One region of the Fictibacillus halophilus genome, then DNA from elsewhere that is predicted to be linked to it. Evidence: a T-box and tRNA genes for the amino acid it is inferred to sense, from the RefSeq annotation. Region 1 holds a T-box; the other holds one or more tRNA genes.

Evidence for each region. The T-box of region 1 lies ahead of trpS (tryptophan--tRNA ligase). A T-box ahead of a tRNA ligase gene usually reads a tRNA of that ligase, here a tRNA-Trp.
Region 2: it encodes a tRNA-Trp, which carries the amino acid that the T-box ahead of trpS (tryptophan--tRNA ligase) is inferred to sense. The anticodon was not compared.

Annotation. Positions count from the first base shown of each region.
Region 1 covers NZ_JAEACF010000001.1:864,924-876,929, reverse strand. The annotation lists gene I5J82_RS04635 (UbiD family decarboxylase) at 1-1,114, shown strand, start outside; gene I5J82_RS04630 (HD domain-containing protein) at 1,245-1,784, shown strand; gene I5J82_RS04625 (DegV family protein) at 1,824-2,675, opposite strand; gene I5J82_RS04620 (ABC transporter ATP-binding protein) at 2,807-3,805, opposite strand; gene I5J82_RS04615 (ABC transporter ATP-binding protein) at 3,805-4,824, opposite strand; gene opp3C (oligopeptide ABC transporter permease) at 4,841-5,863, opposite strand; gene opp3b (oligopeptide ABC transporter permease) at 5,863-6,792, opposite strand; gene I5J82_RS04600 (peptide ABC transporter substrate-binding protein) at 7,031-8,716, opposite strand; gene I5J82_RS04595 (DUF3899 domain-containing protein) at 9,148-9,519, shown strand; T-box leader at 9,546-9,797, shown strand; gene trpS (tryptophan--tRNA ligase) at 9,856-10,845, shown strand; gene I5J82_RS04585 (YjbA family protein) at 10,936-11,682, opposite strand; gene fabF (beta-ketoacyl-ACP synthase II) at 11,820-12,006, opposite strand, start outside.
Region 2 covers NZ_JAEACF010000001.1:15-12,020, reverse strand. The annotation lists gene trmL (tRNA (uridine(34)/cytosine(34)/5-carboxymethylaminomethyluridine(34)-2'-O)-methyltransferase TrmL) at 1-120, opposite strand, end outside; gene I5J82_RS00120 (amidase domain-containing protein) at 206-1,087, opposite strand; gene I5J82_RS00115 (methylated-DNA--[protein]-cysteine S-methyltransferase) at 1,156-1,692, opposite strand; gene queG (tRNA epoxyqueuosine(34) reductase QueG) at 1,752-2,897, opposite strand; gene I5J82_RS00105 (B3/B4 domain-containing protein) at 2,974-3,627, shown strand; gene I5J82_RS00100 (hypothetical protein) at 3,963-4,640, opposite strand; gene I5J82_RS00095 (YhgE/Pip domain-containing protein) at 5,076-7,532, opposite strand; gene I5J82_RS00090 (ATP-dependent helicase) at 7,724-9,904, opposite strand; tRNA gene I5J82_RS00085 (tRNA-Leu) at 10,029-10,113, opposite strand; tRNA gene I5J82_RS00080 (tRNA-Cys) at 10,142-10,216, opposite strand; tRNA gene I5J82_RS00075 (tRNA-Gly) at 10,229-10,303, opposite strand; tRNA gene I5J82_RS00070 (tRNA-Gln) at 10,363-10,437, opposite strand; tRNA gene I5J82_RS00065 (tRNA-His) at 10,447-10,522, opposite strand; tRNA gene I5J82_RS00060 (tRNA-Trp) at 10,537-10,610, opposite strand; tRNA gene I5J82_RS00055 (tRNA-Tyr) at 10,628-10,712, opposite strand; tRNA gene I5J82_RS00050 (tRNA-Thr) at 10,795-10,870, opposite strand; tRNA gene I5J82_RS00045 (tRNA-Phe) at 10,880-10,955, opposite strand; tRNA gene I5J82_RS00040 (tRNA-Asp) at 11,000-11,075, opposite strand; tRNA gene I5J82_RS00035 (tRNA-Met) at 11,165-11,241, opposite strand; tRNA gene I5J82_RS00030 (tRNA-Val) at 11,269-11,344, opposite strand; tRNA gene I5J82_RS00025 (tRNA-Glu) at 11,370-11,444, opposite strand; tRNA gene I5J82_RS00020 (tRNA-Ser) at 11,472-11,563, opposite strand; tRNA gene I5J82_RS00015 (tRNA-Asn) at 11,568-11,642, opposite strand; rRNA gene rrf (5S ribosomal RNA) at 11,653-11,768, opposite strand; partial or broken rRNA gene I5J82_RS00005 (23S ribosomal RNA) at 11,833-12,006, opposite strand, start outside.

The DNA of each region.
Region 1 (12,006 bases):
GCTTATGATTTCAGCGATTGCTCCACTTCCTGAAGCAGTTCCAGAGCTTATGTTTTCTTCCATGTTAATGGGCGAAAAGTTAAGTCTTGCACATGTAGATGGCCATCCTCATCCTTTAATCGCAGAAGCAGAGTTTGCGTTTGGAGGAATCGTTCCACCACATGTTCGAGAGCCTGAAGGACCTTTCGGAGATCATTATGGCTATTATTCATGGGCACATGACTTCCCAGTATTCAATGTTGATAAGATGTGGAAGCGAAAAGATGCGATCTATCCTGCAACAGTAGTCGGAAAACCAAAACAAGAAGATTATTTCATTGGAGAATATCTACAGAGATTGATGAGTCCTCTATTCCCTGTTGTTATGAACGGTGTGAGAGATCTTTGGACGTATGCAGAAACAGGCTTTCACGCGCTAGCAGGAGCAGTTGTTCGCGAATCATATTATAAAGAAGGTTTAGCACACGCATTTCGTATAATGGGTGAAGGACAGCTTACGCTTACTAAGTTCTTGATGGTAACGAATAAACCTGTAAACCTACAAAATTTTGCAGAACTTGCAGAAGGGGTACTTGAGAGGTTTCTACCTGAACGCGACCTCTTGATTATCCATGATACATCTATGGATACCCTTGATTATACGGGTCGTAAGTTCAATACAGGTTCAAAAGCGATCATGACAGGACTTGGAGAACCTGTCCGCGAACTAAAACGCACTTATGAAGGTGGTACCATTTCTGGTATCCATGACGTAGGCGTATTTTGTGGCGGTTGTCTAACGGTAAGTGGCCCATCATTTGAAGAAGCACCAGACTTTGCAGAGAAACTGCTTGTAAATGGTCACGATTCTTTCAAAGATTGGCCGTTAGTTTTCCTAGTTGATGATGCATCCATTGCAGCAACACAGGCTGAATTTTTATGGACAACCTTTACACGATTCGATCCTGCGTATGACGTATACGCAAAAAGCACGATCGACAGAAATCGTATTAAATATGAAGGAACTATCATTATTGATGCAAGAATGAAGCCATTCTATCCCGATGTGGTTGAAACTCGTGAAGATATTGATAAATTAGTGACTGATCGTTGGGATGAGTATTTTAAGAAGTAATCCTCTCTAATGATCAGACTTATAAAGAAGCGATTTATCGCTTCTTTTTTAATATATTTTTTGTTGATATATTGTCCAATTGGTGTTATTGTATATAACAATATACATTTTTATAGAAAGGAGAAAGCATATGAGAAATATTAGCTTACTTGATTTATATAATCATCCTCATGTACAAAAATATGTGAAGCGCTCAGGTATGGTTCATGCCATCTCAACAGCATATCATGCATACCGTTTGTCACAAAAATATGGTGTGGATCCGGACTTAGCAACGAAAGCAGCTTTTCTTCATGATATCGGCCATTATACATGGTATAAAAATGGTCATTGGGACTATGACATGTACAAAGAGAATGATATTCATGCAATTAAAGGTGCAGAACGCGCACATCGTATTTTAGTATCTTTAGGTGAAGATCGTAAAAATGCAAAAGAAATTGCTCTTGCCATTTTACTGCACACCGATTCATATCTACCTGCTGGCTCACTTAACCTTAATCCGTTGCAAAAAGTTGTTGCTTTGTCTGACGAAGCAGATGAAGAACCTGGCGGAAACCACCACTATCGTACGATAAGTGATATGAAAGCTATAACCATGATCAAAAAATTAGATGAAATGGTAGATGAATATCATGAAGAAGAAAAAGTAAAACACTCTGTTTCCTAAGGAAGGAAAAGAGTGTTTTTAACATTCTTACATATACTTTTAATAGGCTACAAAACCAATAGCTTTTTCACTTGAATACGTTCCGATCGTACTTCCAAATCGAGTATAAATCACTTTTGGAAAACTGGATAACGAAAATAATTCATCAAATTCTTTTTTTACTTCTTCAGTAGAAGGAAAACTATGAATGAGGTAAAGAGTCTTCTCAGGGTTTTCTTCTTTCCAATCAGAGATAAATTCTTTCATTTTCGCAAGTCCCTTCTTGCTGCCTCTAAACTTCCCAATCGTTTCAACCACACCATCAATGATCGATATCATCGGCTTAATATTCAGCATTCCTGCGATAGCACCTTGAACAGCAGATATTCTTCCACCTTTTTTCAGGTTTTCTAACGTTTCTAGAAGTACATAAGCCTTAATGCCCGACTTTGTTTTCTCTAAGTTACTCACAATTTCACTTAAAGCCTTACCCTCACGTGCCATTTCAATCGCTTCATTTAATAAGATTTGTACGCCACCTGAAGCGATTCCTGAATCAAGAATGGTTACTTTTTCTTGTTCATCTTCGTTTAACATACTCTTTCCAATTGTAGCGCTTTGAACCGTTCCACTTAAGTTAGATGAGATGCCGATGTATAATACATCATGGCCTTTATCCACTTCTTTTTGAAAGGCTTCATAAAAAGATTGTGGAGATGGCTGACTTGTTTTAGGCAATTCGGGTTCGATACTCATACGTTTATAAAATTCATCTTCAGTAATATTTACACCATCTAAATAATGGTCTTCTCCAAATTGTACATTCAATGGTACAACGGTTAACGAAAAATCCAGTTTCTTAAGATCTATTTTTAGGTCACTTGCGCTATCAACTATAAAACTAAGGTTCATATTGTTCTACCCCATTTCTGCTTCTCAATCAATTATTAGGGATGTATAAAGAATTTGTATACGCTTTACACACTTCTATTAGTTTAACATAAAAACGACCTCCTGTATTATAGGAGATCGTTTTAAATGTGTTAATTCTGTTGCTTTACAGCTTCTTCATCATAAAGGTGACATGCTACCCAATGTCCTTCTCTAGCTTCTTGCCATTTAGGCTTAACAGCTGCACACACATCCATTGCGTGTGGGCAACGTGTACGGAAACGGCAGCCACTTGGAGGATTGATCGGACTCGGTACATCTCCCTCTAAGATAATACGTTCGCGGCTTCTTTCAAGTTCAGGATCCGGCACCGGTATCGCTGATAAAAGAGCTTGTGTATAAGGGTGAAGCGGCTCTTCATAAAGCTCATCACTTGTTGTGAGCTCTACGATATTACCTAGGTACATTACACCTACACGATCAGAAATATGTTTAACCATAGATAGATCATGGGCAATAAATAGGTAAGTAAGTCCACGTTCCTTTTGGAGTTCCATCATCAAGTTAACCACTTGCGCCTGGATGGAAACATCTAGAGCAGAAATTGGCTCATCGGCAATAATGAAGTCAGGATCTACTGCTAGTGCACGAGCAATCCCGATACGCTGACGTTGACCACCAGAGAATTCATGCGGGTAACGGTTTGCGTGCTCTTTATTTAATCCTACTGTTTCAAGTAGTTCGTAAACGCGATTTTCACGGTCTTTCTTTGTTTTCGCCAAACCGTGGATATCGATACCTTCAGCAATAATATCCTTAACCGTCATACGCGGATTAAGAGAAGCGTACGGATCTTGGAAGATCATTTGCATTTTGCGGTTAAATTTCTTTAACTCAGAACGAGACTTTTTATCATGAACATCATCGCCTTCATAAAGAACTTCACCTTCAGTAGCATCATATAGACGAATAATTGTACGTCCAGTTGTAGATTTACCGCACCCTGACTCACCTACAAGTCCAAGTGTTTCTCCTTTATAAATATCAAAGGAAACATCATCTACAGCTTTTAGTACACCCTTTTTTCCAGCTGGGAAATACTTTTTAAGATTTTTTACTTCTAATAATTTTTCTCTTTCTACTACTGCCATTATCGAGCACCCCCAACTAATGCCTCTTCCGGCGGTTCAACTTTTGGCGCTCGCTCATCTAACAACCAGCAAGCTGCTTTGTGAGAAGAAGATACATCTGTTGCTTCAGGCATATTCTCCAAACAAACTTCCATCGCATATGGACAACGCGCTGCAAACGGACATCCTTTTGGAGGATTCATAAGATCAGGCGGTGTTCCCGGAATCGCTAAAAGTTCTTTTGATTCTGCGTTTAATTTAGGCATTGAAGCCAACAATCCCCATGTGTATGGGTGTTTTGGCTTATAAAAGATTTCATCAACCGTTCCAGTTTCAACGATCATACCACCATACATAACAGCCACACGTTGAGCTAAGTTAGCTACAACACCAAGGTCATGTGTGATCAAGATAATAGCTGTACCAGTCTTATCTTGTAGATCGCGCATCAAGTCAAGAATCTGTGCTTGGATGGTAACATCTAGTGCTGTTGTCGGTTCATCCGCGATTAGTACTTTTGGATTACATGACAGTGCAATCGCGATAACTACACGCTGACGCATACCTCCTGAAAATTGGTGAGGATATTCATCCACACGAAGCTCAGGATTCGGAATACCAACTAGTTTTAGTAAGTTAATAGCACGTTCTTTTGCTTCACTCTTACTCATGTTTTGGTGCTTACGAAGACCTTCCATGATCTGTTTCCCAATTGTCATCGTCGGGTTAAGAGATGTCATTGGATCTTGGAAAATCATCGAGATTTCAGCACCACGAATTTTTTCCATCTCACGTTCTGATGCTTTTGCAAGGTCTTTACCTTGAAACTTAATCGATCCTTGCTTGATTGAACCAATTTTATTTGGCAAAAGTCTCATGATTGATTTAGAAGTTACCGATTTACCTGAACCAGACTCACCAACAATCGCAAGTGATTCACCTTTATCTAATGTAAAGCTAACGCCACGAACAGCCTTAACTTCTCCCCCATATGTCTGGAAGGAGACATGTATGTTATCTAACTCTAATAGTTTTTCCATTAATATAATCCCCTTCCTATCTTCTCATCTTAGGATCAAGCGCGTCACGAAGTCCATCACCAAGAAGGTTAAAGCTGATCATCAGTATACATAACACTGATGCAGGATAGATGGCTAAGTGAGGATAGATTCTAATGGATCTAAAGCCATCCGCAATCAACGAACCAAGTGATGCAATTGGCGGTTGAATTCCTAAACCGATAAAGCTTAAGAAAGATTCAAAGAATATTGCCCCAGGAATAGTGAACGTACTTGTTACGATGATGGCACCTAATGTATTAGGTAAAAGGTGCTTTGATATTAAACGTCCGTTTGATGATCCAAGTGTTCTGGATGCTAATACGAATTCGCGATTCCTTAGCGAGATTATTTGAGCACGAACGATACGTGACATCCCTATCCAACCTGTTATTACGAGTGCAAGTGTGATAGAAAGTATCCCTGGATCGAGTATGATGATAAACAAGATGATAACCACTAGATTAGGAATACCAGATAATATTTCTACAAAACGTTGCATAATATCATCCGTTCTACCTCCGTAAAAGGCAGAAATACCACCATAAGCTACTCCAATTATTAATTCAATCGCCGAAGCTAGAAATGCAATGTATAAAGAAATTTGAGTACCTTTCCATACACGTGTCCATTGATCACGACCAAGACTATCAGTACCAAACCAGAAATAATCGTCTTTAGGCACATTCTTCATTTCGTATTGGTTAACATCTCGAATATCTACACCATTCACTCCAAGGAACTCTACTTTTTCAAGTCCAGGAATTTTTGGTGGCAAGTTAGCTCTCATCAGTTCTTGGTCGTCAATATCATACTTTGTTAAAGTCGGAGCTATTAATGAAAAGACGATTATGAAAGCGATAGCGAAAAGTCCTAACATTGCCCCTCTGTTTTGTTTAAGACGTCTAAAGGCATCTTGCCAGAAGCTTAAGCTTGGTTTAGAAATTTGTTCGGCTCTGGTAGAATCAAGGTTCGCTGGGCGGAATAAATCAGGTGTTAATTTACGTTCTGACATGCTCATTATGATTTACCTCCTGCTACACGAATACGTGGATCGATGATTCCATATAAAATATCTACGATTAGAATAATCGCTACGATTAAGAAACTATAGAAAATTGTTGTACCCATTATTACAGGGTAGTCGTTAACTTGAATAGCTTTTACGAACTGTTCACCAATTCCAGGGATTGCAAAAATGTTTTCAATTACAAGTGATCCTGTAATTAGTCCTATTGCCATTGGCCCTAGTATTGTAATAATTGGAATCAAACTGTTTCTTACAGAGTGTTTGAAAATAACAGATGCTTTACTAACTCCTTTAGAACGAGCCATAAGGATGTAATCAGTACCAAGTATTTCAAGCATTTCAGTACGCATAAAACGAGCTACTGTTGCTATAACTCCTACGGATAAAGAGAATGCTGGCAATATGTGATATTCTGGCCCGTTCCAAAATGCAACAGGAAGCCACTGTAGTTTCACACCTACGTAGTATTGCAAAAGTCCCGCAAAAACAAATGAAGGGATCGCAATACCGAATACAGCGATGACCATAGCACCATAATCTAAGAACGTATTATGTTTCAACGCAGCCATAATACCCAGTAACAAGCCGACTATTGTACCAAAAAGCAAAGCTTCAAAACCAACAGTAGCTGATGGTCCCATACCATTGACAATCAATGAATTGACGGTACGTCCATCAAACTGAAACGTATATCCTAAATCACCCTGTGCCAATTTCGTAATATAGTTAATGTACTGAACAGGCACCGGGTCATTTAACCCGTATTTTTCATTTAGTGCGTATCTTTGAGTTTCCGTTAACTTATCTTGGTTGTTAAATGGAGAACCCGGTAACAACTTCATTAAAAAGAATGTAATCGTTGCAATGATCAGCAAAGTTAATATCATGTATAAAATTCGCTGTGTAATATAACGCAACATTACAAACACCTCCCCCAAATGTTTCAAGCCTTAATATTTTGAAATCTTTCTGTAATATCTATCTTAAGGGACAAAATATTTTATATCAATAGAAAATATTCTTTTTTCGACATTTTCTGATTTCTTTCTTATCATTTAAAAATTTCCATCTACCCTTTTCATGGCAAAAAAGAGAGTACATGTCAGGAACACATGTACTCTCCTGAGAAAAACTATTTACTATTTTTCAATAGTACAATTATTGTTGCTTGCCATCGATATAGATCCACTTGTAAGAAACATCAGCTCCAAATAAGTGGTTAACTACACCTTTAACGTAAGGCTTACGAAGTCCAGTAACACCAGATTGGAACAAAGGAGAGATCGCTTGATCTTCGAAAAGAACTTTCTCTGCTTCAAGCATCATTTCCCAACGCTTATTAACGTCAGTTTCTTTCTTCGCACCGTTAATTAGCTCATCATATTTAGGGTTAGAGTAACCCATTTGGTTATGTGCTCCATCAGTAACAAACATATCAAGGAAAGTCATAGGATCTTGGTAGTCAGGACCCCAACCTGCATAAGAGAAGTCATATTCCCCAGCAGATTCTAACTCAAGCTTTTGCTTGAACGGTTGAGCTTTAATAGATACTTTCAAACCAGGTAGATTCTTTTCTAATTGGTTCTTAATGTATTCACCAGTCTTTTTCGCACTATCAGAATCATAGTTAAGTAACTCTAGAGTAAGCTCTTTTTTACCGATTTCTTCAAGTCCTTTTGCCCAAAGTTTTTTCGCTTCTTCTGCATCGAACTTACCAAAATCACCGTTCGTTTTGCGGAAATCTTCGTTGCCTTCAGGGCTAGTTGTGAACTCACCAGGTACTAAGTAATAAGCAGGTTTAGAACCATTGTTTAAAAGAACATCAACTAGTGATTTTTTATCGTAAGCCATATCAATCGCTTTACGGATATTTACATTTTTAAGTTCTTCTTTCTTTTGGTTGATACGAAGGAAGAACACAGTTGCTTCACCACGAGTGTAAAGATCTTCGTTACCTTGGAACTGATCAACGAACTCTGAGTTTAATCCAACAGTATCCACTTGACCTGTTTCATATAAGTTAACACCAGTAGCTACGTCTTTAACGATTTTCACGTTAACTTCGTCAAGCTTTACAGTGTCTTTGTCCCAATATTGGTCGTTTTTCTTGAACTGCCATCCTTCGTTATGCTTCCACTCAGAAAGAACGAAAGGACCGTTATAGATCATCGTGTTAGCTTCAAGTGCGAACTTGTCAGCTTGTTTTTTAACATATTCTTCTTTTTGCGGGTAGAACGTTGCGAATCCAGTTAGTCCTAAGAAATAAGGAGCTGGAGCTTCTAATGTAACTTCAAGAGTCGTGTCATCGATTGCCTTAACACCTAGCTCTTCAACTTTTCCGTATAATGGGTCCCCATCAGTTTGGATCGCGTTTGCGTTCTTAACAGGTCCCATGATGTAAGCATACTCAGAAAGTGTATCTGGGTGTAATGCTTTTTGCCAAGCGTAAACGAAATCTTTCGCTACTACTTGTGAACCATCGCTCCATTTAGCGTCTGGGTTTAGTTTAAATGTGTAAACTGTACCATCATCACTTACTTTATGGCTTGCAGCTACACCTTCAGTTGGTTGGTTGTCTTTATCAAGACGGTACAAACCTTCGAAAACGTTGTTCATTACTTCAAATGAAACTGAGTCTGTTGCTTGTGAAGAATCCATTGAAGGAATCTCAGATGAATCAACAAGATTAAGTACTTGTGGCTCATTTGGCTTTTCAGTTGCTTTCTCGCCTTCGCCGCCTTTAGAATCGCTTGCGTTGTCTTTGTCTCCACCACTACATGCAGCTAAGAACATGCTTAGTACAAGTACTAATGTAAGAAGTAAAGACCATTTTGACTTCTTCATGAGTCGACCTCCCCTTTTTATCCTGTTAAATTGTTAGCAGATAAAAGCATCAAGAATTATCAGACATTTTCATCTACAAGTTCGATTATACAAGTTTTCAAACAATTGTGCATTTATTTTTTTTAAGAGTTTTACAAAAAGCCCATTATATTTACTTTCTCTTAACAAAAAATAGGTATATGTACCTATTACTAAACAAGGTTTATTTTCTGATAATTCTACAAATTTTACCAAAAAAATGTGTAAACTAGCATGAATATTACATTCTCGATTTTTTGTGAGGATAGGACATGCTTCACTTTGTAAGATAATTCGTCATTTTTATATTTCATTTGTTACAATAGGAGTAAAGTCTGACGGTATAATTCGAAAAATATGATACATTTCTTTATGTTTATGGTGTATTTCTTACTAGATGGAGGCTTCTAAAGATGAACTTACTATTTAAGAGAATCCTGATTATATCAGCGTTCCCTGTTGTAATAGCAATTGTTGTTAGTTTAATTTCTTCCGGACCTTTTACCCTTGAAAAATACGTAAATACTTTATTTTATTTTTCATTGTCGATTGCTCTCATTGGTATTGCTCTTTATGTAGCGAAAGGTGGATTTTTTGACTTTATAACGTACAGCTTTAAAAAAGTGGCTCGATCTTTATCAAGACATCCAGAGATCGATGATGTGGTTTCATTTAAGACAAACTTTCAATTATCAGAGCGAATTAACGTCTCTTATATGAAGTCGTTTTTATACAGCGGCCTTCTTTTAACTTTCATTACAATTGCCGTTGCATATCTTTTATAAATTGTGTATACTACAAAAAATAAATGTTACATGCGATGATGAAGAAGAGTACATGATGTGAAGCTTTCAGAGAGCCTGTGGCTGGTGAGAACAGGCAGTGAATCATGATGGAATGGGCTTTTGAGCATTCTGACCGAACCCTTTATAGTAGGCTCAGGCGTGTAGATGTCCGCACGATATAATGGACAGCGTATCGGAACTTTTCCTGTACGTAATCGAGTGATTTTCTGTAATTATGAAAATTATAAGGGTGGCACCGCGGTCCATTCGTCCCTTGCAAGAGGCGACGAATGGGCCTTTTTATATTGATTTTTAAAAACAAAGGAGAGATGAATCATGTCTGTAATCTTCTCAGGCATTCAGCCGAGCGGGAATTTAACGATCGGTAACTACATTGGAGCGATGAGGCATTTTGTTGAACTTCAAAATGAACACGAATGCTACTTTTGTGTGGTTAATCAACATGCTATTACAGTGGCACAAGATCCGGTTGAATTAAAAAGAAACAGCCGAAATTTAGCTGCTCTTTATTTAGCAGCCGGAATCGATCCTGAAAAATCAACAATATTCATTCAATCTGAAGTTCCAGCGCACACGAAGATGGGATGGATGATGCAATGTGTTTCATATATTGGCGAACTTGAGCGCATGACACAGTTTAAAGATAAATCAACTGGTAAAGAAGCTGTATCTGCAGGGTTGTTAACCTATCCTCCTCTTATGGCAGCAGATATCCTTCTTTATAACACGAGTATCGTTCCGGTTGGAGATGATCAGAAACAGCATCTTGAATTAACTCGAGATATCGCTGAACGTTTTAATAAAAAGTACCGCGAAATCTTTGTGATTCCAGAGCCTCGTATTGCTTCGGAAGGTGCTAGAATCATGTCACTTGTGGATCCTGAGAAAAAGATGAGTAAATCGGATCCAAATCAAAATTCATACATCTCTATGCTTGATGATGAATCTGTGATCTTAAAGAAAATTAAGCGTGCTACCACTGACTCAGAAGGTGTTGTCGCTTACGATAAAGAAAATAAGCCAGGTATTTCAAACCTCTTAACGATCTATTCACAGTTATCAGGAGAAAGCATCAAATCTCTTGTTGAGAAATATGAAGGCAAAGGATATGGCGACTTTAAACAAGGTGTGGCAGAAGCTGTCATCAATGCGCTTAAACCTATCCAAAATCGTTATCAGGAGTACTTAGCATCAACTGAGTTGGATGACATTCTTGATCGCGGTGCTGAAAAAGCTAATCGTGTGGCGAACAAAACGTTAAATAAAGCAGAGCGTGCAATGGGATTAGCTCGTAAACGTGTTTAATAATACGTAGCAGAAAAAACAAAAAACCAGCAGAAGTGGTCTTTCGATCACCTGCTGGTTTTACTTATTTTAAATCTATTTCATTCGTCCTTAGTTCACTTGTGTACCGTTCTCAAGCTCCCAAATCTTTTCAAAATAAGGTTGTCCTTTTACTAATCGTTCACACATATCCATATGCTGTTTGGACCAACCACTTTTTAATTCACAATATAACGCGTCCCACGCTTCATCAAAATCCATCCGCTGAATTCTTCCATATTGCTCTGGCATCCACTCTGTGCACCAGTATCTCATCTCAGCTACATTTTTTGTCGAATGAAGCTGATCTAAAGCCATGAATAAGAGCTGCTTCAGTTGTCTCTCTTTGCGAGTTAACCCTCTCATGCTGTCTGGATTCGGAGATAGAATGTGATATTCTTTACTTAACTGCTTCTCACTGAACGTATATACTTTTGTTTCCGTCTGCTCTGCCATCTCGAATACAAGCTGTTCTTGTCGAGGGATGAGCCTGCTCTTGCGGATTGGTATTCTATAACCCATCGTATCTATGATGAGAGATTTCTTTTCGTCCGTAATAATAAAGCAATGCTCTAGCTGCACCCGTTGGTTATTCTTTCTAACGTAAGCTTTTTGATGTACCTCTTCAAGTAGGGAATCCGGCAGATCATTCAAATCATTTTCGATATAATGAAAGAGTGTGGATTCTATTTTAATAATTGGTACTTGATCCAATAATTCAATATAGTCGTCTTTTCTCCATTCATGAAACTCACAAACGTTATAGCCGTTCTCTTCTCCTTCAAACCAGTTGACCCAAACATCACGTAAATATAACATCTGTACCCCTCACTTCTTTGCCGATTTGTATTTAAAATCAGTATAGTCAGAGGTTGTCCTTTTTATTCTAAATTAAGGTAATTAACTCGAAGTATGCAAAACCCCGCTTTCAAAAGAAAACGGGGTTTGATCTTGTATTATTCTTCGATTCTTTTGAACACTAATGATGCATTATGCCCACCGAAACCTAGTGAATTACTAAGCACAGCTTTCACTTCTGCTTTTCTTGCTGTATTTGGAACATAGTCAAGATCGCACTCTTCATCAGGTGTTTCATAGTTGATTGTTGGAGGAAGAATACTCTCTTGTATCGCTTTAACAGAG
Region 2 (12,006 bases), 860 kb from region 1:
TAAAGAAAATCCAAGTGGATGAATGAGATGCAGATGTGCACCTGTTCCTGCACACGTACGTGCGATGTTTCCTGTGTTCGCAGGAATTAACGGTTCAAATAAAACGACATGTATAGCCAAAAAGCTCACCTCAAAAACAATATTCCAACAAGTACTTATTATAGCACTTTTTTTGGAATATCACTCTCTGAAGGTAAGCTTCTTCTTAAAGAATATGAAAAAATTTATATTGAATGCGCTTTGTGTACGCAGTAGAATCCTCATAACCCCAATATCTCATTCTGCTGTTTGTTGTATGGGCATTTACGAGTGGTTCTCCTGAAGGATCCTTTGCGACCACAATCGTCGTATGCTGATAGTGACCATCTCCATCAAAGTCATAGCAGATCACATCTCCCGGCAATAACAGGTGTGCCGCAGATTTCTCTTGCGCCTGGAGACTTGATTTAGAGCCGCTCAAATACCATCTCATCGCATTTGCTACCGACCAGCTATAGCTCCAAGAGTTATTTCGCATCCACCAGCCCTTCGATTTAATAGATTGAGAAGTCATCGGAATGCCACCTGCATGAAGACTTTGAGAAATATAGTTCGTGCAATCATTCTCAAAAGATTTATAAGCAGGATTAAATGTATTCCACCATCTCTCTGCATAACGTACAGCAGCAAGTCTATCATAACCGCCCTTCGTTGGTGCGATCGACTCGTTCTCCCGCTCAATCTTTGGAAGTTCTCTGTAGTTTCCTTCCACATTCACAGGTTCATCGCTTTTCATATCACCGTCTTGAAAAGTAGCACGTCGCTCTTGAGAGATCTCTTCCACATAAAAATCAAACCCGTGTTTGATCAAGAAACTATAATGCACCAAATAATCCACTTGAACCTTATCTTCGGACTCAGTCGTTCGTAATACGCTTCCGTTCGTTTGATTGTTCACGATAAATGCATTTCTATCGGTATACATTTGTTTTTTTCGAATAAAACTCTCTTGTTCTTCTCTTAAAAAGAAGCCTCTTCCGTCTGCATCTGCATGTATCATCCATTGAGATTGGTTTTGGATATAAGCTTTAAGTGTTTCCATCCACATCAGACATCCCTCCTGCTTCTACTAACATATGAGTGAGATATCAAAAAAAAGAACCCTTTAAGGGCTCTCTAGGATGTCTTCTTGCAGCTATTCTGTTCGATCGATAACAATATTTCTTTTTTATCTAATCCCCCGCCATAGCCTACAAGTGCTCCATTACTTCCAATCACTCGGTGACATGGAATAAAAACAGGTACGGGATTTTGGTTGTTCGCGCTGCCTACAGCTCGAACGGCTTTTGGTGCACCAATGCCTTGAGCCACTTCCTTATACGAACAAGTTACGCCATAAGGAATACTCGTTAGCTGGTTCCATACCTTTTTTTGAAAAGCGGTACCAAATAAATCATAGTTCACGCTAAATTCATGCAGGTTGCCTGCAAAGTAAGCGTGTAGTTGTTGAACGGCATCGTCCAATCGTTCTGGAGAGTGTATAAGTTCTCCTTTAATAAAATGTTTCGCCATCCATGAACGTAAAGTTGGAAGGTTATCCTCCATTGAACCAAAATCGAGACGGCAGATTCCGTTCTCCGTTGCAATGATTGTTAACGGTCCGATTACGCTTTCCATTTCTTCGTAATAGAGTAACGTTTTAATCTGACACATAATTATCCCTTCTTTTCATTACTTGACCTTACTATATCGGACACTCCAAACATTTGCGATTACGAAATTTCTTGATTTCGAACCATTTTCAGTCCTTTTTCAATCTCTAACGTGACCAAATCGTCTTTTTCACGCTCTTTTGCAGATAATAGTTCCAATTCCGCATTTATCCCGCCAATCTTACCTATGGCCCATGCCGCAGTTCCTCTTATAACGGGTCGTGGGTCATTATGGAGTACCGTTACTAAATCTGGAATAGCTGTTTCATCTTTAAAATGAGCTAAAGCGATAATCGCATTTCGCTGAATAGGCTTTTTCCCTCTCCAGCTACCAGAAACATGGCCGAATTTCTCTTTGAACTCTCTATTGCTCATCGACAACAATGGCTTTAAGAGGGGTTTTGCAATCTCTGGGTCAGGTTCCATTTCCACATGATGATGAAAATCTTTTCCCTTATTTTCAGGACAAACGGTCTGACACGTATCACAACCATATAAACGGTTACCGAGCTTATCTCTATACTGATCAGGCAAAAATCCTTTCGTTTGTGTTAAAAAGGCGATACATTTTGACGAATCAAGCTGTCCTCCCTGTACAAGAGCATTAGTCGGACATGCATCGACACATTTGTTGCATGAACCGCACTGATCTTCCATTGGTGTGTCTGCAGGAAACGCAATGTTTGTGATCATTTCACCGAGATACATGTAAGAACCAAACTCCGGTGACATGATGGCACAGTTTTTGGCACTCCATCCAATCCCAGCCCTTTCAGCAACAGCACGATCAGAAAGTTCACCTGTGTCTACCATTGATTTCACAGTGGCATCTGGAACTTTTTCTATAATAAAAGCTTCCAGTAATGAGAGCTTTTCTCTTAATATATGGTGGTAATCTTTACCCCATGATGCTCTGCAAAAAATTCCTCTGCGCTCTCCTCGAACACTTCTCGGAGCATCTTTCATCTTGGAGGGATATGCAAGAGCGATTGAAATAATACTGGAAGCTCCCGACAAGAGCCGACTTGGCTCTGTTCTCTTTTCTATATCACTTTCTTCAAATCCTGATTGATAGTTAAGGTCTTGCTGTAATCGGAGACGTTCTTTGAGCTCAGCAAATACATCAGCATGTGCAAAACCAATTTTGTCGATTCCGATTTCTTTACTATATGCAACAATCTCTTCCTTCAACTGGGCACTTGTCACGCATATCCCTCCTTTACATTTATTTTCCACAATTATGATAAACTACTATTACTTAAATAAGAAACGGGGTTACATGATGATCACAATTAATCCTAAACTAAACGAGCTTGTCCCGAACTTTAAAATAGGCACACTTACATACCATAATATCGCGATTAGCGAATCACCGCAAATGATTAAAGGCAGGTTCCAGCTATTTACAGAATCCTTGCGACTTGAAGAAAAAAATGCTGCCGATTATCCTGGAGTGGCTGAATATCGTCACGTGTTTAAAACATTAGGAATGGACCCCTCCAGATATCGTCCCGCTTCGGAAGCATTGTTGCGTCGCGTTTTAAGCGGCAAGGACCTACCTCCGATTAATTCTGGCGTTGATGTTAACAACTTCTTTTCTATCCGATTTGCGATTCCAATCGGTCTTTACAACCTTGATAAGATTGAAGGCGATGTGGAGATTCTAATTGGCGGTGCTAAAGATACGTATGAAGGGTTAAACGGGCGTGAGATGAACATGGAAGGTAAGTTACTGTCTAGAGACGATGTTGGTGCCTTTGGCAGTCCAATCGTAGATTCAAAACGCACGATGGTAGATGAGAGCGTTAAGAATGCACTGCATATCGTGTACCTGCAGCCATCTATGAATGAAAATGAAGCGCATGAACTCTTGGATTCTATGGCAAAGATGTTCACTCAAGTGAATGGTGGGAGTGCTGAGATTCAGGTGATTTAAACAGTTGTTTAAATTACGAAATGCTCGTTTGGCCACAAGTTATCATTAAATACAGCTGATGTCGAATGATGTAGACTCGTCGATATAGCATACAAACTCGTCAATATAATGGGGAAATTGGTGAATATATCGTGTGAAAGTTTCAATAAAATAGGCAAACTCGTCAATATATAAAAATTGCGCTTTATAGTACAAAAAAATGCAGGGCTTCATTGGATCAACGAAGCCCTGCATTAAAACCTACAACTAACTTGTTCTATATATAAGCAGCAAGTAGGACATTTATGACAAGTTCTTTATACTTTCTTAAAAAAATCTCCTGCCTAAATTTTTTATTAATCTACTAACGTATATTTCACGGACAATGTTGCTTCAATCTCGTCTCCTTCATCCAATTCGAACACATATTCAGGAAGAAACAGGTCATCCCCTCTTCCTAAGATGATATTGACTTTACTTCCCCCGTTTACAAAGTAATTTCCAAATCCATTCACGGGCTCTACTTTATATCTTCCTGGAGCAATATCTTTACCCGCTATAAATACGCCGGCTACTAAGGTTCTTGGCTCTTTTTTCTTAATAAGAATGCCTTTATTTAAAGTATCAAGCTCATTTTTTTTATTTGCGATCTCTCCACCAAGTTTTTTTAGTTCATCTTTCCTTCCTTTTACTTGAACGCCCAATTCATCCAGTTCTTTTTGAATAGTCTCTTTTTGGCTAATCATTTCCGAAGCTTCATCAACCTGTATTTGAAGCCCATCCAATTCAGCTTGTTTACTGCTTTCCTCTTCCTCCATCGCTTCAACGTTTTCTTCTATATTTTCTAACTCTTTCTTCCATTCTTTGATCTCACCATCAATTTCCCTTACTACCACTTTTTTATCTTTGAGAAGAACAGAAGCTTTGTTGTAACCTATCGCATGTGCTGAAATAGCGGTAATCGCCACTAAAACCAACGCCATTAAGCTAAAGTAGACCCACTTCTTCTTAAACTTCAATAATTCCCATTTCATTAAATCTCCTCCTCATGATGAGATATGTATGGCTTTTGAACTATTTTATTTTACTGATAAAACATTATGCTTTTTTATCAAAATAAAAACCCCTTTAAAAAAAGGGGTATCGAACTCATCTATAAATATCGAAATAATACAAGGATAGAAAAGAGAAAAAGGATTACCATGACAAATAACAAGCGAACGGATTGAAAAAGCCTGATCAACAGACCATTAATCATGTGCATATAGTGAAAAATATCAGCAGAAATGAAGAGGATTGAAACGAAGGAGATGGTCATTAATATCAGACATACTGTAGCACGCCGGTCTCTATACATTAGAGAAATAACCTCCTTTACACCTACATATTCAGTGTACAAGAAGAAGATTCAAAAAAAAGTTCCCGGCTTAAGTTGCCAGGAACTTTTTTTTGTAACCCATTGATGTTGATCAGCTCGCTAAATCTAGATTTTTCGGTTCGCTTTTTGGCTTTGCAAACAGATAGACTGCGATCGACAATAAACTAAAACTTAATAGATAGATGAACAATATTCCCATATTGGAGAATGCAGAGCTCGTACTGCCCAATGAAATCAATGCCTTAAATCCCGCGATGGAATACGTGAACGGCAAAAATTCACTTAGCGCACGCAAATTCTCTGGCAGCATATCGATCGGCAAGTTAGCACCTGTCGTTGAAAGCTGTAAAATCACTAATGCGAACGCGATGAATCGTCCGATGTTCCCTAACGATGCAAAAAATAAGACGATTCCAGTAAATACTAAACTTACAAAAACCGCAAAACCTATAAATCCAAGTGGATTTTCAGTTTTCACATTTAAGACGAGCAGAACAACCGTCGAAAGAAGTAATGCCTGTACAACAGCCAGTGCACCTAGGTTCATGAATTTAGCACCGAACCAAGAGAATGCTGAAACTTCTTCTGGTTTCCTAAAGTTGATGAACATCGACATGATTAAGATTCCAACGAATAGAGCTAGTGAAAGAACATAAGGAGCTGTTGAATCACGATAGAGTGGATATTTATTGACGGTTTCACTCTTCAACTCAACAGGCGAAGAAAACATGCTTAGATTCTTATCATTGGCCGCTTTAATCGCTCCTGTTTTCTCTGCACCATCTTTTAGACCTGATGATAACTCGTTACTTCCATCATTTAATTTCCCTGCACCATCATTTAATTTGGTTACACCTTCCGTTAAGTCACCCCAGCCTTTTTCAACTGTTGCGTTTCCATCACTCACCTGTGACATACCATCATTAATCTTTGTTGCGCCTGAAGTTAGGTCACGCCAGCCTTTTTCAACAGAAGAGTTACCTGCTGATACTTGGGTTGCACCGTCATTAAGTTGGGATGCGCCTTTTGTCAAAGATGTCCAACCCGTGTTCACTGATTGGTTTCCTGCAGCAATCTGCGACGTTCCTGCGTGCAGCTCTCCTACCTTACCTACCATCGTGTTCCAGCCACTCTCAATCGACGCGGTCCCTTGTTGAAGCAGAGGTACCTTTTGGCTTAATGTCGCAACACCGTTGTCCACTGACGTTTGGCCAGCTACAAGCTGATTTACCCCATCAGCGACAGACTTTGGATTAGGTTCAGCATTTGCAGTGAAAGCTCCTGCGATTTTTGCAGCTCCTTGTTGTAGTGACTGGAGCTTTTGTGCTTTTGCTGGATCAGTAGCAGCTGTTGTGATAGCTTGGCTCGTACCATAAATCTTCATAAAAGCAGGATCCTTGGATAGTTCAGGGTGTTGCTCTAAATATGCCTTTAAATCACTTGATAACACTTGCAGCCCCTTACCTAGGTTTGCAGATTCATCTGCTACTTGAGCAACGCCTTGCGAGATCTGCTGTGTTCCAGGAGCGATTTCATTCTTGATCGCACTTTGAACACCTTTTAGTCCTGTTAAGATCCCCGTTGTTCCTGCTTTTAGTTGCGGTATGCTGTCTCCAAGTTGTTTCGCACCCGCTGCAAGGTCTTTTACTCCAGATTGTTTATCTTTTAAATTTTGTAATAAAAGTCCTGTTCCTTCATTAGCTGCAGCTGAACCTGCCGCAAGCTTTGAAATATCACCTGATCTAGATTGAAGAGAAGAAAGCATTTCCTTCATACCAGCACTTAGTTGCGATGAACCATTTGCCAGTTTGCTAATATCCGGCTGTTTGGCTGACAAAGAACTAGCCATTTGTCCTACACCATTTTTAAGTTCTTTTGCACCACTCGCAAGCTTTGAAATATCAGCCGCTTTATTTGTAAGCGATTCCAAAAGTGTGTTTGTTCCATCTCGTAGATCAGTCATTCCCGTATTTAATTTCGCAGATCCATCTGCAGCTGATTGAAAACCTTCTGATACATCACCGAGACTGGCGAACATGTTGTTCGCATACTTCTCCGTAATTTTATCTCCCAGTTTTTCTCTGAGCTTTTCAGTCGCACTTCTTGTGACTTGTGCTGCCATGAAATTTAATCCTTCGTTTTGAATATACGTAAGCTGAAGCTTCTCGGGATTATCACTTAAAACAGTTGTTACCCTTTGTGAAAAATCCTCTGGAATCTCAATAACCATGTAATATTTCAGACTATCGAGGCCTTCTTTTGCTTCCTCAGCACTTACAAATTCCCAACCGAGATCTTTTCCTTTCTTTAAATCTGCGACAAGATCTTTTCCTACATTGATCGGCTCATCGTCCGATAAAGCCCCCTTGTCCTTGTTGACTACCGCAACAGGCAAGTTTGACAAGTTGTCGTAAGGCCCCCATTTTGGTGATAGAAGTATACCACCATAGACGACAGGTACGAGCAACGCAGCAATGACTGAGATCAGCAGACCCTTTTTTCCTACTAACTTCGCCATTTCTGCCACAAACAAACGAAAAGCGTTCATCCCTTTACCCCCGTTCTCCCCTAATATAAAATACATTCTGTAAAAATGAACAGGTATTCACTTCTACTAGAATGTATTATTCGGAAGAGATAGGAATAAATCCTTCTTATTTATCAGAAAATTGTAAAATATTAAATAATAATGAGGTATTAAGTCCTGTTATAATATAAGATTAGATAAAAAACTGTTTATCACGTGTGAACTAAAGGCTCTAAAAGTCCCATTTCCAAACACGCACTGATTAATAATTTCTTTTCCTTAGACTGAAATTTTAGAGAAATAAATTCTTCACTGACCTCTGTTATCTCTCCAGTCCCAAATACACGGTGAGTAACACTTAGACCAACTTGTAATTCTTCCTTCTTTTTGATGCTATTCGGATTAAAAGGTACTCCATTAATCTTTTTTACATTCTTTTTTATAGGTTCAGATTTCGTCATTCTTGTTGGATCTAATATATTTTTAACATCCGTTACAAACACAGATTCTTCAACTTTTTTCCCATCTCGATAAGGATACGTCACTAGGGTTAATTGTTTCTTGGCACGCGTCATCCCTACGTAAAATAAACGAGCTGCTTCTTCTAACATTTGATGATCAGTACGATCTTCTTTAGATGGGATGATTCCGTCCACTACATCAATCATATATACCCTCTCAAATTCGAGCCCTTTCGCACTATGAAAGGTAGAAAGTGTTATCGCGTCATGCCCCTTCTTCTTTTTTGCTGTCTTCAGAACGAATTCAAGATGCTTTAATCGTTTAGCAAAATCCTCAAGGCTCTCAAGATCTGTTGCAATTTCTTCGAGTGTGTTTAAGATCCCCACTAAATAATCCATTCGAAAACCTAGGCTCTTACTAATCTTTTCTATGGCTTTGTCATATCCTAATCGATCTCTGATCACACGAATAGCTTGAAGAGGCTTCATCTCCTTCATTTCTTTAAAGGTCTCTTTACTAGCCTTTAGAAGTTTTACTTGATACTCCTGTAGTTTCACATGTTTTAGCAGGTTATCAAATACAGAATCGTTATTGTTCAGTTGTTTGAGTGCTTGCATCTGCTGCTTCGAAATATAGCCGTTAAACTTTAAATGAATTTTTTCTAAAATGTCTGGTCTCTTGTCTGTAAAGGCCATTCGCATAAAATTCAATATATCTTGAACTACCCAATGTGAAAAGAAACGATTATCAGCATCCTTCATATAAAACGGAATTCCTGCTCGTTCTAAATCATTCATCAATCCAATGGATGACGAATTGTTACGATATAAAATAGCGATTTCCTTTAGATCAACGACTTCATTCAGTTCACGTATCAAGTATTTGGATTGCTCTTTAAAATTAACGAGTTGTTTTACTTCAATCGGTTGCTGTGAAGGATTTTGAGTGAACATATTTTTTTCATATCTATTTTTATTTCTTTTAATAAACGAATTAGCAACGTTAACAATATCCTCAGATGAGCGATAATTTTGCTCCATAAACAAAATAGATGCATCACTGTACTTTTCCTTAAATTTAAGTAAATACGAAGGCTCAGCACCTCTCCAGCTATAAATAGATTGGTCATCATCGGCCACAACACATAAATTTCGATGAGTAGAAACCATTTTTTCTATAATGGAATGCTGCACAAGCGATGTATCCTGACTTTCATCGGTTAAGAAATAGTCATATCTGTTTTGATAATGACGTAACACCTGCTCATTCTTTTCTAATACATCATTTCCGATCGTGAGCATATCATCAAAGTCTAACAATACATGATGCGAATCAGAACGTTTGAGTTCCTCATAATGTTTAAATATCTCTTCAGCCTTCGGAACATCACAAGAAACTTCTGACCAACGTTCGATAGGTATCATCTTGTTTTTTATGTAACTAATATAAGTGGTGAGCTCCTCCATTTGATCTTCGGTTACGTTTTCCCCAACAACGGACTTGAATAAATGTCTCAGCATAAGTTTTTTGTTGTATTGAAAGTTTCCTGCCGAACCCTCATCTAAATCGTGATCACCCTCTATAATTGTAAAGGGGATTCCTAAATTTCTATAATGATTCCTGACTACCTCAAAAGCAAAGCTATGAATGGTCGAAAAGTCCACAGAAGGGAGATCAGGATAAAATTTTGCGAAACGCTCTTTCATATCATTGGCTGACGCCTTACTGAACGTAACAGCCTTTATACGAGAAGGATGTATTCCTTTTTCCATAATTAAATAACCGATTCTCATAATGACTGTGGTTGTTTTTCCAGAACCAGGTGAAGCAAGTAATAGAAGGGGTCCTTCTGTCTTCATAACAGCATTCTTTTGAACATCATTTAAAATAATGCCTAGATCATTTTTCATTTTATTGAAGAAATCTCTCATTGATCAGTACCCTTTCGTAACTTGAATATATTCATCGTTAATTAAAGTATAAAGTTTAAAAGCAAATAAAAAAACTCCCCACAAAGGTGAGAAGTCTTAAGTTTAAATGTTAAGTTAAGTAAAATGGTACCGGTGGTCGGGGTCGAACCGACACTCCAGAAGGAACACGATTTTGAGTCGTGCGCGTCTGCCAATTCCGCCACACCGGCATTTGAATCTTTTTTGAATTGGAATTTATGGAGGCGGCACCCGGATTCGAACCGGGGGATAAGGGTTTTGCAGACCCGTGCCTTACCACTTGGCTATGCCGCCAGAAAACAAAAATGGAGCGGAAGACGGGATTCGAACCCGCGACCCCAACCTTGGCAAGGTTGTATTCTACCACTGAACTACTTCCGCAAACATTTAATTAACTTATAATATGTTGTTAAAATCATCTTATGTTATAAAAATAAAAATGGCTGGGCTAGCTGGATTCGAACCAACGCATGTCGCAGTCAAAGTGCGATGCCTTACCGCTTGGCTATAGCCCAAAATTTAAATGGGGCGGACGAGGGGAATCGAACCCCCGAATGTCGGAACCACAATCCGATGCGTTAACCACTTCGCCACGACCGCCACAGTATTAAAATTGGCAGGGGCAGTAGGAATCGAACCCACACCAAAGGTTTTGGAGACCTTCGTTCTACCTTTAAACTATGCCCCTATATAAGGAATAAAAGATGGTGGAGGGGGACGGATTCGAACCGCCGAACCCGGAGGGAGCGGATTTACAGTCCGCCGCGTTTAGCCACTTCGCTACCCCTCCACGAATGAAGACAGGTTTTATTATAAAACATAATCACCCTGTTTTTCAATAAGTTTTTTGTTCCAATTCAGGAAGAAAAAACTGGTGCCGGCTAGAGGACTTGAACCCCCAACCTACTGATTACAAGTCAGTTGCTCTACCAATTGAGCTAAACCGGCAAAAAAAAATGGTGGCTCGAGACGGAATCGAACCGCCGACACGAGGATTTTCAGTCCTCTGCTCTACCGACTGAGCTATCGAGCCAAGAAAAAAATCTTGGTGTTGTAAAGCCACCGTTTAAATAAAAATGGCGGACCCGACCGGGGTCGAACCGGCGATCTCCTGCGTGACAGGCAGGCATGTTAACCACTACACCACGAGTCCATTCATGAAATAAAATTGGTTGCACCCTAAGGGCACTACAGATATTTCATGGTCAAGAAGTAATCTCGACGTTGTCCATGAAATAAAATTGGTTGCGGGGACAGGATTTGAACCTGCGACCTTCGGGTTATGAGCCCGACGAGCTACCAGACTGCTCCACCCCGCGATGATATGAATATGATATAAAAATTAATGGTGGAGGATGACGGGTTCGAACCGCCGACCCCCTGCTTGTAAGGCAGGTGCTCTCCCAGCTGAGCTAATCCTCCATATTTTAAAATCGTTATGTATAAGTGGTGACCCGTACGGGATTCGAACCCGTGTTACCGCCGTGAAAGGGCGGTGTCTTAACCGCTTGACCAACGGGCCAGATTTTTGAGCTAGAGAGTATGTATCTGGCGGAGAGCAAGGGATTCGAACCCTTGATACGGGGTTGACCGTATACACGATTTCCAATCGTGCTCCTTCGACCTCTCGGACAGCTCTCCAATATGGCTCCACAGGTAGGACTCGAACCTACGACCGATCGGTTAACAGCCGATAGCTCTACCACTGAGCTACTGTGGAATATGTATTGGCTCAGCGACGTCCTACTCTAACAGGGGGAAACCCCCAACTACCATCGGCGCTAAAGAGCTTAACTTCCGTGTTCGGTATGGGAACGGGTGTGACCTCTTTGCCATCATCACTGAACCAAATTATATTGAGAGATGTTCTCTCAAAACTAGATACGACGTTTCCAAACGTTATGCTTTTTAAGGATAAGCCCTCGACCGATTAGTATCTGTCAGCTCCACGTGTCACCACGCTTCCACACTAGACCTATCAACCTCATCATCTCTAAGGGGTCTTACTCACTTGCGTGATGGGAAATCTCATCTTGAGGGGGGCTTCATGCTTAGATGCTTTCAGCACTTATCCCGTCCACACG